Regions from separate parts of the Tardiphaga sp. vice154 genome, predicted to be linked through region 2. Evidence: riboswitches for the same ligand, from Rfam matches in the RefSeq annotation. Region 2 holds a riboswitch; the other holds the start of a gene.
What was found. Region 2 has a riboswitch for cobalamin ahead of FIU28_RS20070 (TonB-dependent receptor plug domain-containing protein). Riboswitches for the same ligand answer to the same signal wherever they lie in the genome.
Positions count from the first base shown of each region.

Region 1: another riboswitch for cobalamin. It lies ahead of FIU28_RS02380 (TonB-dependent receptor); the one in region 2 lies ahead of FIU28_RS20070 (TonB-dependent receptor plug domain-containing protein).

Region 1 covers NZ_CP041399.1:513,553-519,228, reverse strand. Annotated here, with positions in the region: gene FIU28_RS02385 (alkaline phosphatase D family protein) at 1-999, opposite strand, end outside; cobalamin riboswitch at 1,181-1,389, shown strand; gene FIU28_RS02380 (TonB-dependent receptor) at 1,496-3,766, shown strand; gene FIU28_RS02375 (PepSY domain-containing protein) at 3,768-5,216, shown strand; gene FIU28_RS02370 (TAXI family TRAP transporter solute-binding subunit) at 5,344-5,676, opposite strand, start outside.
Region 2 covers NZ_CP041399.1:4,282,550-4,288,225, forward strand. Annotated here, with positions in the region: gene FIU28_RS20055 (efflux RND transporter permease subunit) at 1-1,258, opposite strand, end outside; gene FIU28_RS20060 (efflux RND transporter periplasmic adaptor subunit) at 1,375-2,589, opposite strand; gene FIU28_RS20065 (TetR/AcrR family transcriptional regulator) at 2,772-3,365, shown strand; cobalamin riboswitch at 3,424-3,625, shown strand; gene FIU28_RS20070 (TonB-dependent receptor plug domain-containing protein) at 3,659-5,614, shown strand; gene FIU28_RS20075 (FecCD family ABC transporter permease) at 5,608-5,676, shown strand, end outside.

The DNA of each region.
Region 1 (5,676 bases), 1.8 Mb from region 2:
GATGAAATACGCATCCGGCCCATAGCTGTCCTGCAGGTTCGGGCCGTTGGGACCGCGATAGCTGCGCTCGTCGAGCATGAAGACGTCGAGTTGCGGGCCATAGTTCAGCGTGCGGTAGACCCGGCCGGGCTCGGTCGGGTTTGCGCGGATCGGATACATCTCGTGAAAGGCGCGGGCGCCACGCGCGGCGAGCAGCGAGATGTCGCGGACCTTGTAAGAATCCGACAATTGCTTCGACAGCGACCAGTTGTTGGTGACCTCGTGATCGTCCCACTGGCCGAACACCGGGACCGCCGCGTTGAAAGCGCGGACATGCTCATCGAGCAGATTGTATTTGTGCGCGGCACGGAATTCATCAAGCGTTTCGGCGACCTTGGCTTTTTCCGGAACGGTCGTGGTGTTGTTCCAGACCTTGCCATCGCGCAGTTTGGTCTCTGCGGTGATGACGCCGTCGGCATAGATGGTATCGCCGGAATGGATCAGGAAATCCGGGCTATGCTTGCGCATGGTAGCGAAGGTTCTCATGCCGCCGTCCTCGGCATTGATGCCAAAGCCCTGACCTGCCACGTCGCCGCCCCAGACGAAAGAAACGTCGCGCATGTCGGCCGGCGCGGTACGGAAGCGGCCAATGACGGGCTCGCCGACGATGTCGGTGTGCGACAGGTCGCGGAAGTTGACGCGGTAGAAAATGTCCTGCCCGGCCGGCAGATTGTCGAGCAGTAGTTTTGCGGCGAAGTCGCTTTCCGGCAGAGCCGCGATCGGCGGCAGCGCGCGAACGTTCTTGAAGGACTCCGTGGTGGAGACCTCGACCATCATCTGCGCGGCGCGGTCGGCGCGCGACCAGATCATGCCGCTATCCATTCCGATGTCGCCGGACTGCACACCATGCGACACGATCGGCCGATCGGCGGCGCGGCTGAGATAGGGCATCGCGACCAGCGATGCGCCGGTTGCCGCGGCGGTGGAGAGAAAGCGGCGGCGCGAAAGGCGAATGGTCATGCCGAACTCCTGACGCAAGGCTCTGATGAGAACGGCTCTAGGGAAGTTGATTGACGTGGCTGTGACAGGGGGCCGAGCTGCGGTCGCCGGAGTTTGCATGGCGTTGCGGCAACGCCGGCCGGCAATCGCGTTCGCTGGGCAGTGCTGCCCGCCAAGCGCGTTGACTCGTATCGATCGCTCACCCTATCGTGATCGAGACGGTTCCCCTCGGGGATCAAAAGGGAATGCGGTGAGGGCGGAGTTCTTCGGACCGAGTCCCGATTCCGCGGCTGCCCCCGCAACTGTAAGCGGCGAGCCTTTCGCCATCAGCCACTGGACCTCGCGGTCTGGGAAGGCGGTGACAGGCATTGACCCGCGAGCCAGGAGACCTGCCGCCAGTCGTGGTCACACGCGAAGCGCATTGGGCGGGGTGTCCTGGTGGGTGTCGAGCCGTATTTCCCTGGAAGTATGGATCGACCTCGTTCGCGGTGACGTGCCACGTAACCGCGAGTCGATCATGATCTCCGCCCGTTCTGCATCCAGTCGATGCCATCCTTTCCTGTATTCCGTCGCGTTTTCCTGCCTGCTGGTGCCTGCCGCGGGCTGGGCGCAAAGCTCTCCTCCGACCCAATCGCTCGATCCCGTCGTGGTGCAATCGCCCGCCGCCGCCGCAAAACGTCGCGCCGCCACCGGCACCCCCGTCCGCGCCACGCGATCGCGGTCCAACCGTTCGGCGGCGACAAACGCCGCGCCCGTCGAGGCGCCGCGCGGGCCGGCCGGCTTCGCCGCGCCGACACTGAACCTCACCGGCACGACCTCGACCGGCAGCCGGCTCAATTTGACGCGGCTGCAGACCCCGGCCAGCGTCGAGATCATTACTTCCGAGACCTTGGCCGAACGCGGCCAGCAGAACCTGCTCGACGCGGTCACGCAGAACGCCACCGGCATCACGGCGATCGGAGAGCCCGGCAATGGCGGCGTCGCCTTCAGCAGCCGCGGCTTCACCGGCGTCGATTCGGTGAAGACGCTGTATGACGGCACGCGTCTTTATGTCGGATCGGGCACCGTCACCTTCCCGTTCGATACCTGGTCGGCCGAGCATATCGAGGTGCTGCGCGGCCCGGCATCGGTGATGTATGGCGAGGGCGCGATCGGCGGCGCCATCAACGTGATCTCCAAGATGCCGTCGTGGATCCCGCGCAACCAGGCCGAAATCTCGTTCGACAGCAATTTGACGCGCCGCATCGCGGTGGACTCGGGCGGCCCGATCAACAAGGACGTCGCCTACCGCCTTACAGCCACCGGCAACATGTCGGACGGCTGGGTCGACCGCGACAACAATTCGAATGTCGCCATCCACGCGGCGGTACAGATCAAGCAGACCGAGGACATCGTCTGGACGCTCTCCACGGATTACGGCGATCGCAACCCGTCGCGCTATTTCGGCACGCCGTTGATCAATGGCCAGTTCGACGAACGCCTGCGCTTCAAGAACTACAATGTTGGCGACAGCACCATCCGCTTCCAGGACAGCTGGAATCAGGTCAAGACCGAATGGCAGGTCGCCGACGGCGTCTCGATCCGCAACACGCTGTATTATCTGTACAGCAAGCGGCACTGGAAGGAGGCCGAGATCTATACGCACAATCCGGCGACCGGCCTGATCGATCGCGGTGACTATCTCGAGATTTTCCACGATCAGCAACAGATCGGCGACCGCATGGACGCGAGCTTCAAGGGCCATGTGCTCGGCATGGCGAACGAGTTCGTCGCCGGCTTCGACGTCAACCGCATCGAGTTCAAGCACACCAACAATTCGCCCTACGGCGGCTCGTCGTCGGTCAATCCGTTTAGTTTCGACCCCGGCGTGTTTGTCAGCCCGGATCCGACCACGCCGGGCTTCTCCAGCGTCGCCACGCAATATGCCTTCTTCGCCGAGAACCGGCTGGCCGTGACCGAGCAGCTCTCGCTGATCGCAGGCGTCCGGCAGGACCAGCCGAGCGTCGAGCGCACCGATCTGCGCAACCCCGCCAACAGCTACAACAAAGACTATTCCGCGACCTCGTGGCGCGCCGGCGCCGTGTTCACGCCGGTCAGGGATCTCGCCTTCTACGGCCAGTATTCCACCGCGACCGATCCGATCGGCGGACTGCTCACCGCCAGCAATGCCAATTCGAAATTCGAACTGGCCACCGGCAAGCAGGCCGAGATCGGCGTCAAGCAATCGTTCTGGGGCGGCCGCGGCGAGTGGACGCTGGCGGCCTATGAGATCGTCAAAAACAATTTGCTGACGCGCGATCTCAACAATCCCGGCCTCGTAGTGCAGGTCGGCCAGCAGTCGTCACGCGGCATCGAGGCCTCGCTCGGCCTTGCGCTCGACCACGGCTGGCGGATCGACGCTAATACCGCATTCCTGAAAGCGAAATACGATAACTTCCTGCAGCCGGGCAACGGCGGCACGGTAAATTATGCCGGCAACGTGCCGGTCAACGTGCCGCAGAACGTCTCCAACGTCTGGCTGGGCTGGGCCTTCGCGCCGGACTGGTTCGCCAATGCCGGCGTGCAGATCGTAGGCAAGACCTTTGCGGACAACGCCAACACGCTGGAGATGCCGGCCTACACGCTGGTCAATGCCGGCCTGCAATGGAAGCCCGACGTCAACACCACGGTGTCGCTGCGGGTCTACAATCTGTTCGACAAGATCTACGCGACGTCGAGCTACAGCGACAACCAGTGGATCCTCGGCATGCCGCGCACCGCCCGGCTCGCCGTCAACGTGAAGTTCTAGGGTGCGGCGCGCGGTCACGCGAAAACTGCGGCGGTGGCTGTATATCGGCCACCGCTGGATCGGCATCGTCACCTGCCTGCTGTTTGCGATGTGGTTCGCCTCCGGTGTGGTGATGATGTATGTCGCATTTCCCGGCCTCTCCGATCAGGAGAGGCTGGCGGCGCTGCCGGAAATCGAGTGGTCGAAGGTTGCGCTGTCGCCCGACCAGGCCATGGCGGCGGCCGGCGCGACGCGATATCCCCGTGACCTGCGGCTCACCATGCTTGCCGCCGTGCCGGTGTATCGGCTGACGGGCTGGGACGACAAGCGGCTGACGATTTCCGCCGTCGATGGCCGCGTGATCGACGGCATTACAGAGAACCAGGCGCTGGCGGTTGCGCGCCACTATCCCGGCGCAGCCGACGTGCGCCTGATCGAAATGGTCGATCGCGACCAGTGGAGCGTCACCGCGCGCTACGATGCGCTGCGGCCGCTGTACCAGATCGCGCTGAATGATGCCGCCGGCACAAGGCTCTACGTGTCGTCGCGTTCCGGCGAGGTCGTGCTCGATACCACCGCGACCGAGCGGGTCTGGAACTGGCTGGGCTCGATCCCGCACTGGATCTATCCGACTGTGCTGCGCCGGGACGGCGCGTTGTGGCGTCAGGTGATTTTGTGGGTCTCCGGCATCTGCCTGGTGGTGGCGGTGAGCGGCATCTGGATCGGCATTTTGCGGGTGCGGCTGCGGCTGCGCTACCATGGCGGCGCCATCACGCCCTACAGCGGTTGGATGGCCTGGCACCACGTCACCGGGTTTTTCGCCGGCATCTTTGTGCTGACGTGGATGTTCTCCGGCTGGCTGTCGGTCAATCCCGGCGCGTGGTTCACGGCGCGCGGTCCGTCGCCGCAGATGCTGCAGCTTTATGCGGGGCATGATGCGCCGACGATTGCGGCCGTCTCGCCGGCAACGCCTTCGATGGCGGCGGTCGAGGCGCGCTACGTCTGGGTTGGCGGCACGCCCTTGACGTTGCTGGCGGATCGGCGTGGCGCGCAGAGCGTCCGGGACCCCGTCAGCGGCGCCGCTGCGCCATTGACCGACGCCCGCCTGTTCACTGCTGCGCGCGCGTTGCTGCCGGAGGTGGCGATGCCGATGCAAGCGCGGCTGACGCAGTACGATTCATACTGGTACGCGCATCACGACACCCGGATATTGCCGGTGCTGCGCGCGGGCTTCGACGACGAAGCGCAGAGCTGGTTTCACATCGATCCCGTGACCGGCGACATTCTCGGCCGCAGCGATAGCAACCGGCGCTCCTACCGCTGGCTGTTCGATGCGCCACACCGGTTCGATTTTCCGTGGCTGCTGGCGCATCGGCCGGCCTGGGACATCGTGGTGTGGCTGCTGTCGCTGCTGGGGATGACGATCTCGGTCAGCGGCGTCGTGATCGGCTGGCGGTATTTGAAGAAGTGAAAAATTGTCATTCCGGGGCGTGTACGGCGACAGCCGGACGCGAACCCGGAATCCCAGATTGTTCATCGTCCCATGTCGGGATTCCGGGTTCGCTCGCGCTGGTGCGCTCGCGCCCCGGAATGACAGGTCAGGCCACCTGAACCCGGTTCAGCCGCGCCGGCTCGGGCGGCACCATGTCGATCAGCGCCTTGCGATCGGCGACCGCATTGTGGAACTGCTCGAGCGCGATGTTGAAAGCGGTCAGCGTGCCCTCCTCGATCGCGCCATATTCGTAGCAGTTCAGCGTATCGCGCAGGATCTGGTCGGCCTCGGTCTGCATGCGGTCGAGGTCTTCCAGCGAATTGCTCTTGCGCGCCACCGCCAGCATGTCGAGCAGGCGATCGCGCTGCGAGGTGTTGGCGTTGCGTTCGTCGCGCCGCATGAAGCTGGCAAACCAGGCGCCGGCCGAACCCATCGCGGA
Region 2 (5,676 bases):
CGACGTTCTCGACCACGACGATGGCGTCGTCGACCACGATGCCGATCGCCAGCACCAGTCCGAACAGCGTCAGCGCGTTGATCGAGAAACCGAACAGATGCATCACCGCAAAGGTGCCGACCACCGACACCGGCACCGCGATCAAAGGGATGATCGAGGCGCGCCAGGTCTGCAGGAACAGGATGACGACCAGCACCACCAGCGCCACCGCTTCCAGCAGCGTATGGATCACGGCTTCGATGGAAGCGCGGACGAACTGGGTGGGGTCATAGACGATACTGTAGTCCATGCCGTCCGGCATGTTCTGCTTCAGCTCGGCCATCGTCTTGCGGACGTTGTCGGAGATCTGGATGGCGTTGGAGCCCGGCGACTGGAAGATCGGGATCGCCACGGCGGAATCATTGTTGAGCAGCGAGCGCAGCGAATAGTCGGCGGCACCGAGTTCGATCCGCGCGACGTCGCGCAGCCGCGTCACTTCGCCATTGCTGCCGTTCTTGACGATGATCTCGCCGAATTCCTCTTCGGTCTGCAGCCGGCCCTGCGCATTGATCGAGAGCTGTAGATCGAGCCCCGGCTCGCCCGGCGACGCGCCGACCACGCCGGCGGCGGCCTGCACGTTCTGGGCACGGATCTCCTTGACGATGTCGCCGGGCGAAAGCCCGCGCTCCGCGACCTTCTGCGGGTCGAGCCAGACCCGCATCGAATAGTCGCCGGAGCCGAACAGCTGCACCTGGCCGACGCCTTCGAGGCGCGCCAGGCGGTCCTTGATGTTGAGCACGCCGTAATTGCGCAGATACGTCATGTCGTAGCGGCCGTTGGGCGAGGTCAGATGCACCACCATCGTGAGATCGGGTGCGCTCTTGATGGTGGTGATGCCCAGCGTGCGGACTTCCTGCGGCAGCCGCGGCTCGGCCTGCGACACGCGGTTCTGCACCAGCTGCTGCGCCTTGTCGGGATCGGTGCCGAGCCGGAACGTGACGTTCAGCGTCATCAACCCGTCGGTGGTCGCCTGGCTGCTCATATAGAGCATGCCCTCGACGCCGTTGATCTGCTCCTCGATCGGCGTCGCCACGGTTTCCGCAATGACTTTCGGGTTGGCGCCGGGATAGGTCGCGCGCACCACCACGGTCGGCGGCGCCACCTCGGGATATTCCGAGATCGGCAGCACCGGCATCGACAACAGGCCCGCCAGGAAGATCAGCGTCGACAGCACGCCGGCAAAGATCGGGCGATCAATGAAGAATCGGGAGAAGTTCATGGTGTCATCTTTTCAATGGCAGCGCGCATAGCAGGCACTGGTGCCGGCACGATTGACGGGTCGCTGGAATGGCGTCGCAGTTCTTCACCCTCCCCTGGAGGGGGAGGGTGAAATAATCAGCGCGCCGCGACGGCGGTCTTGGCCTGCTCCAGATGGGCTGAGTCCATCGCCACCATTTCCGGCTTGATCTGCACGCCCGGACGCACCCGCTGCAGGCCGTTGACGACGATCCGCTCGCCGGCTTTCAGCCCGCCGAGCACCACGCGCAGGCCTTCGACCGAGACGCCGAGCGTGACCTCGCGGTATTCCGCCCTGTCCTTGTCGTCGACCACCATCACGAACTTCTTGTTCTGGTCGGTGCCGACCGCACGCTCAGAAACCAGCAGGGTCTGCTCGGGCTTCGGCTGGCCCATCGACAGCCGCGCGAACTGGCCCGGCATCAGCCTTCCGTCAGCATTGTCGAACTGGGCGCGGACCCGCACGGTGCCACTTTTCGCATCGACCTGATTGTCGATGAACTGCATGTGGCCCTTAATCGATTTGTCCGACGCGCCGGTGACCATCTGGACCGGAATGCGGTCGATATCCGCCGGGGTCTTGTCGTCCACCAGCGTCTTCAGCGCGCGCGTCACCACCTGCTCGTCGGCGTTGAAGCTGGCATAGATCGGATTGATCGACACCAGCGTGGTCAGCACCTCCGCGCCGGGCCCTGCCGCGATCAGATTTCCCACGGTGGTTTCGATCTTGCCGACGCGGCCGGCAACCGGCGCACGGATCTCGGTATAGCCGAGATTGAGCCTGGCGGTCTGCAGCGCGGCTTCAGCCGCCTTCAGGTTGGCCTCCGCCTCGCGAAAACCGTTGATGCGGCTGTCGAGGTCCTTCTGCGAGATCCAGCGCGAATCGTTGAGCTGCTGGCCGCGGTCGAATTCGTTCTTGGTCAGCACCAGCCGGGCGCGGGCGGCGGCGACCTGGCCGTCGGCCCGCGCCACGTCGGCGGCGAAGAGGCCGGGGTCGATCAGCACCAGGAGGTCGCCCTTCTTGACCAGCGCGCCCTCGCGAAAGTGAATTTCCTGGATTGCGCCGGCGACGCGGGAGCGTATCTCGACCCGCTCCACGGCCTCGAGCCGGCCGGAAAACGCGTCGGAGGGGGCCGTCGCGCGGGCGGCGACCACGGCGACGGAGGCCGACACGGCAGGCGGAACAGCCGCGGCGGTCTCCGCCTGCGCCGCATAGCTGGACAGATTGATCAGCGCGGCGCTGCCGCCGATGGTCACGGCGACCAGGGCGATCCCGGTGCCGATCAGGATCTTGCGGGCGATATTCTGGGTCATGGCGAATCCCATCAAGCCTTGGACTCGTTTGAGCCCGGTATTCGGGTAAGATGACTTGGCGCTATGCTGCACCGCACACATCCGTAACGTTCGGTATAGATGGGGGATCGACTTCCGCTGTCAAGAGACATATCTAACGAAAGGTACGAAACTCGTTAGATCTATTCTGGAGGCATCGTCACATGGCCATCATGGGCCGCCCGCGCGAATTCAGTTGCGAACAGGCACTCGACCTCGCCCTGCAGGTTTTCTGGCGCAAGGGCTATGAGGGCGCGTCGATGGCCGACCTGACCGAGGCGATGGGCATCACCAAGCCCAGCCTGTATGCCGCCTTCGGCAACAAGGAAGAGCTGTTTCGCAAGGCGCTCGACCGCTATGTCGATGGCCCCGGCGGCTATTTCCAGGTCGCGCTGACCAAGCCGACGGCGCGCGAGGTCGTCTCGCATGTGTTGTACGAGGCCGCCGACGCGCTGACCAACCCCGCGCACCCGCCGGGCTGCCTTGCCGTGCAGGGCGCGCTGAGCTGCGGCGACGCCGCCGAGACGATCAAGCAGGAATTGATGGCCCGCCGCGCCAAGGGCGAAAGCGATTTGCGCCAGCGCTTTGCGCGCGCGCTCGCCGAAGGCGATCTGCCGGAGGGCGCCGACGCCGCCGATCTGGCGCGCTACATTTCCGCGATGCTGCAGGGCATGGCGGTGCAGGCCGCCGGCGGCGCCGACCACGCGCAGTTGCGCCGCATCGCCGACATGACGATGCGCAGCTGGCCGCCGGTCTGAGCGCCTTTGACACTGAGCGCCTTCGACCTGGACGGTTGCACGCTTCCCGGCGCTGTGCTTCCTGTGATCCGTCATCGGTGCCTCCCGCAAGGAGGTGAAACGGGAATGCGGTGCGGGGATTACTCCCCTATTCCGCGGCTGCCCCCGCAACTGTAAGCGGCCATTTTCGATCCACGACGCCACTGGACCTGAGCAGGTCTGGGAAGGCGGATCGAGAGACGACCGCGAGCCAGGAGACCGGCCGCTGACGAGTTTCAACTCGTTCGACGGTGGGTCGACGGAAGGGGTTATCGATGGCTATCCGGAATCTTGCTGCCGGCACGGCAGCTATATTGGCATTCTGCGCCGGCACCAGTGCCGCGCGCGCGCAGTCGAACTCGCAACAGCTCCCCGAACTCGTGGTCACCGCCGATCGCACCCCGGTGCCGCTCAGCCAGACCGGCAGTTCGATCAGTGTCGTCTCCGGCGAGACCATTGCCACCAGCAATCCGGGCTCGCTGGTCGATGCACTGCGCACCGTGCCGGGTCTCGACATCTCCGAGAATGGCGGCCCCGGCGGCACCGCCAATGTACGCATCCGCGGCGGCAACAGCGGCCAGGCGCTGGTGATGATCGACGGCATCCGCGTCAACGATCCCACCGCTGCCTCCGGCGATTTCGAATTCGCGATGTTCACGCCCTCTGCCGTCGAACGCATCGAGGTGCTGAAAGGACCGCAGAGCGCGCTGTACGGCTCCGACGCCATGACCGGCGTCATCAACATCATCACCAGAAAAGGCGCCGGGCCCGCGCAGGTCAATGTCCGCACCGAGGCCGGCAGCTACGGGACCGCAGTGACCCAGGGCTCGCTGACCGGCTCGAGCGGGCCGTGGTCCTACGCCTTCACCGGCGGCGGCCAGCACAGCAACGGCTTCTCGCGCTACGGCTATCGCATCCCCGCACTCGAAGCGCGCTTCCCCAATATGGAGAGCGACAGCTTTGACCGCGTCGGCGGCTCGGCCCGCCTCGGCTATGATGCCGGCGAAGGCCTCCGGCTGGAATCCGGCATCGTCTCGTCGTTCACCCGCTCGGCCTATGATGCCGCTAGCGGCACGTTTCCCGACACGCCATCCGCCGCGACGCGGCTGCTGGAAACCATCTACGGGCGAGCGACCATCGACTCATTCGGCGGGGTACTCACGCACGCCGTCACCGTGTCGAACACCCACACCGAGCGTTCGTTCAACGACGTGACCTACCGCACCAACACGTTGCCACGAAATACGACCTCGACGATCTCCGACTACAATGGCAACAGCCTGGGCGCAGAGTACCAGGCGACGCTGAAGCTCGGCGCCTTCGGCACGCTGATCGCCGGCGCCAAGACGCAGGCCGAGACCGCGCAGACCTCCACCACGGCCCTCCTGCCGATCCCCGGCGCGCAGACGCCGGCCCTCGACAGACGTCAGGATACCAACTCGCTGTTCGCGCTGTGGTCGGTGCCGATCGGCGAACGGCTCACCGTCTCGCTGGGCGGCCGGGTCGACGATGTGGTGGATGTCGCCCGCTTCGAGACCTGGCGCGCGACCGCGGCCTATGCGATCCGCGAGACCGGCACCAAATTCCACGCCAGCGCCGGCACCGGCGCCAAGGCGCCGACCCTGTTCCAGCTTTACGACCGGCAGTATGGCAACACGTCGCTGACGCCAGAAACCAGCTTCGGCTATGACGCCGGCATCGACCAGAGCCTGCTCGGCGGCCGGGTGGTTCTCTCCGTTACCGGCTTCGCCAACGACCTCAACAATCTGATCAACTTTGTCAGCGACGCCTCGCGGCCGAACGGTTACTATGTCAACGTCGCGCGCGCCGAAACCAGCGGGCTGGAGGTCGGCGCCGATGTCATCCTGTTGCCCGGCCTGATGAAGTTCAACGCCGCCTACACCTATCTTCACGCCACGGACCTATCCACCGGCGCAGTGCTGGCGCGGCGGCCGAAGAATTTCGCGCGCTTCGCACTGACTATCACGCCAACGGACAAATGGATGATCGAGCCGCGCGTCACCACCGTGTCGAAGCGCTTTTCCAGCGCCAACCAGGTCGGCCAGGTCGATGCCTATACCCGCGTCGACCTCTACAGCGAGTACCGGCTCGACGCGAACTGGAAGGTGTTTGCCCGCGGCGAGAACCTGCTCAACGAACGCTATCAGGAAGTGCTGAACTTCGGCACCACGGGTCCCGCCGCCTATGCCGGGCTCAACGCCACATGGTGACGTCGATTTCTCCGCAGCGCCGGACTTTTGTTACCATCGCCCTCCTCGGGCTCGTCGTGCTG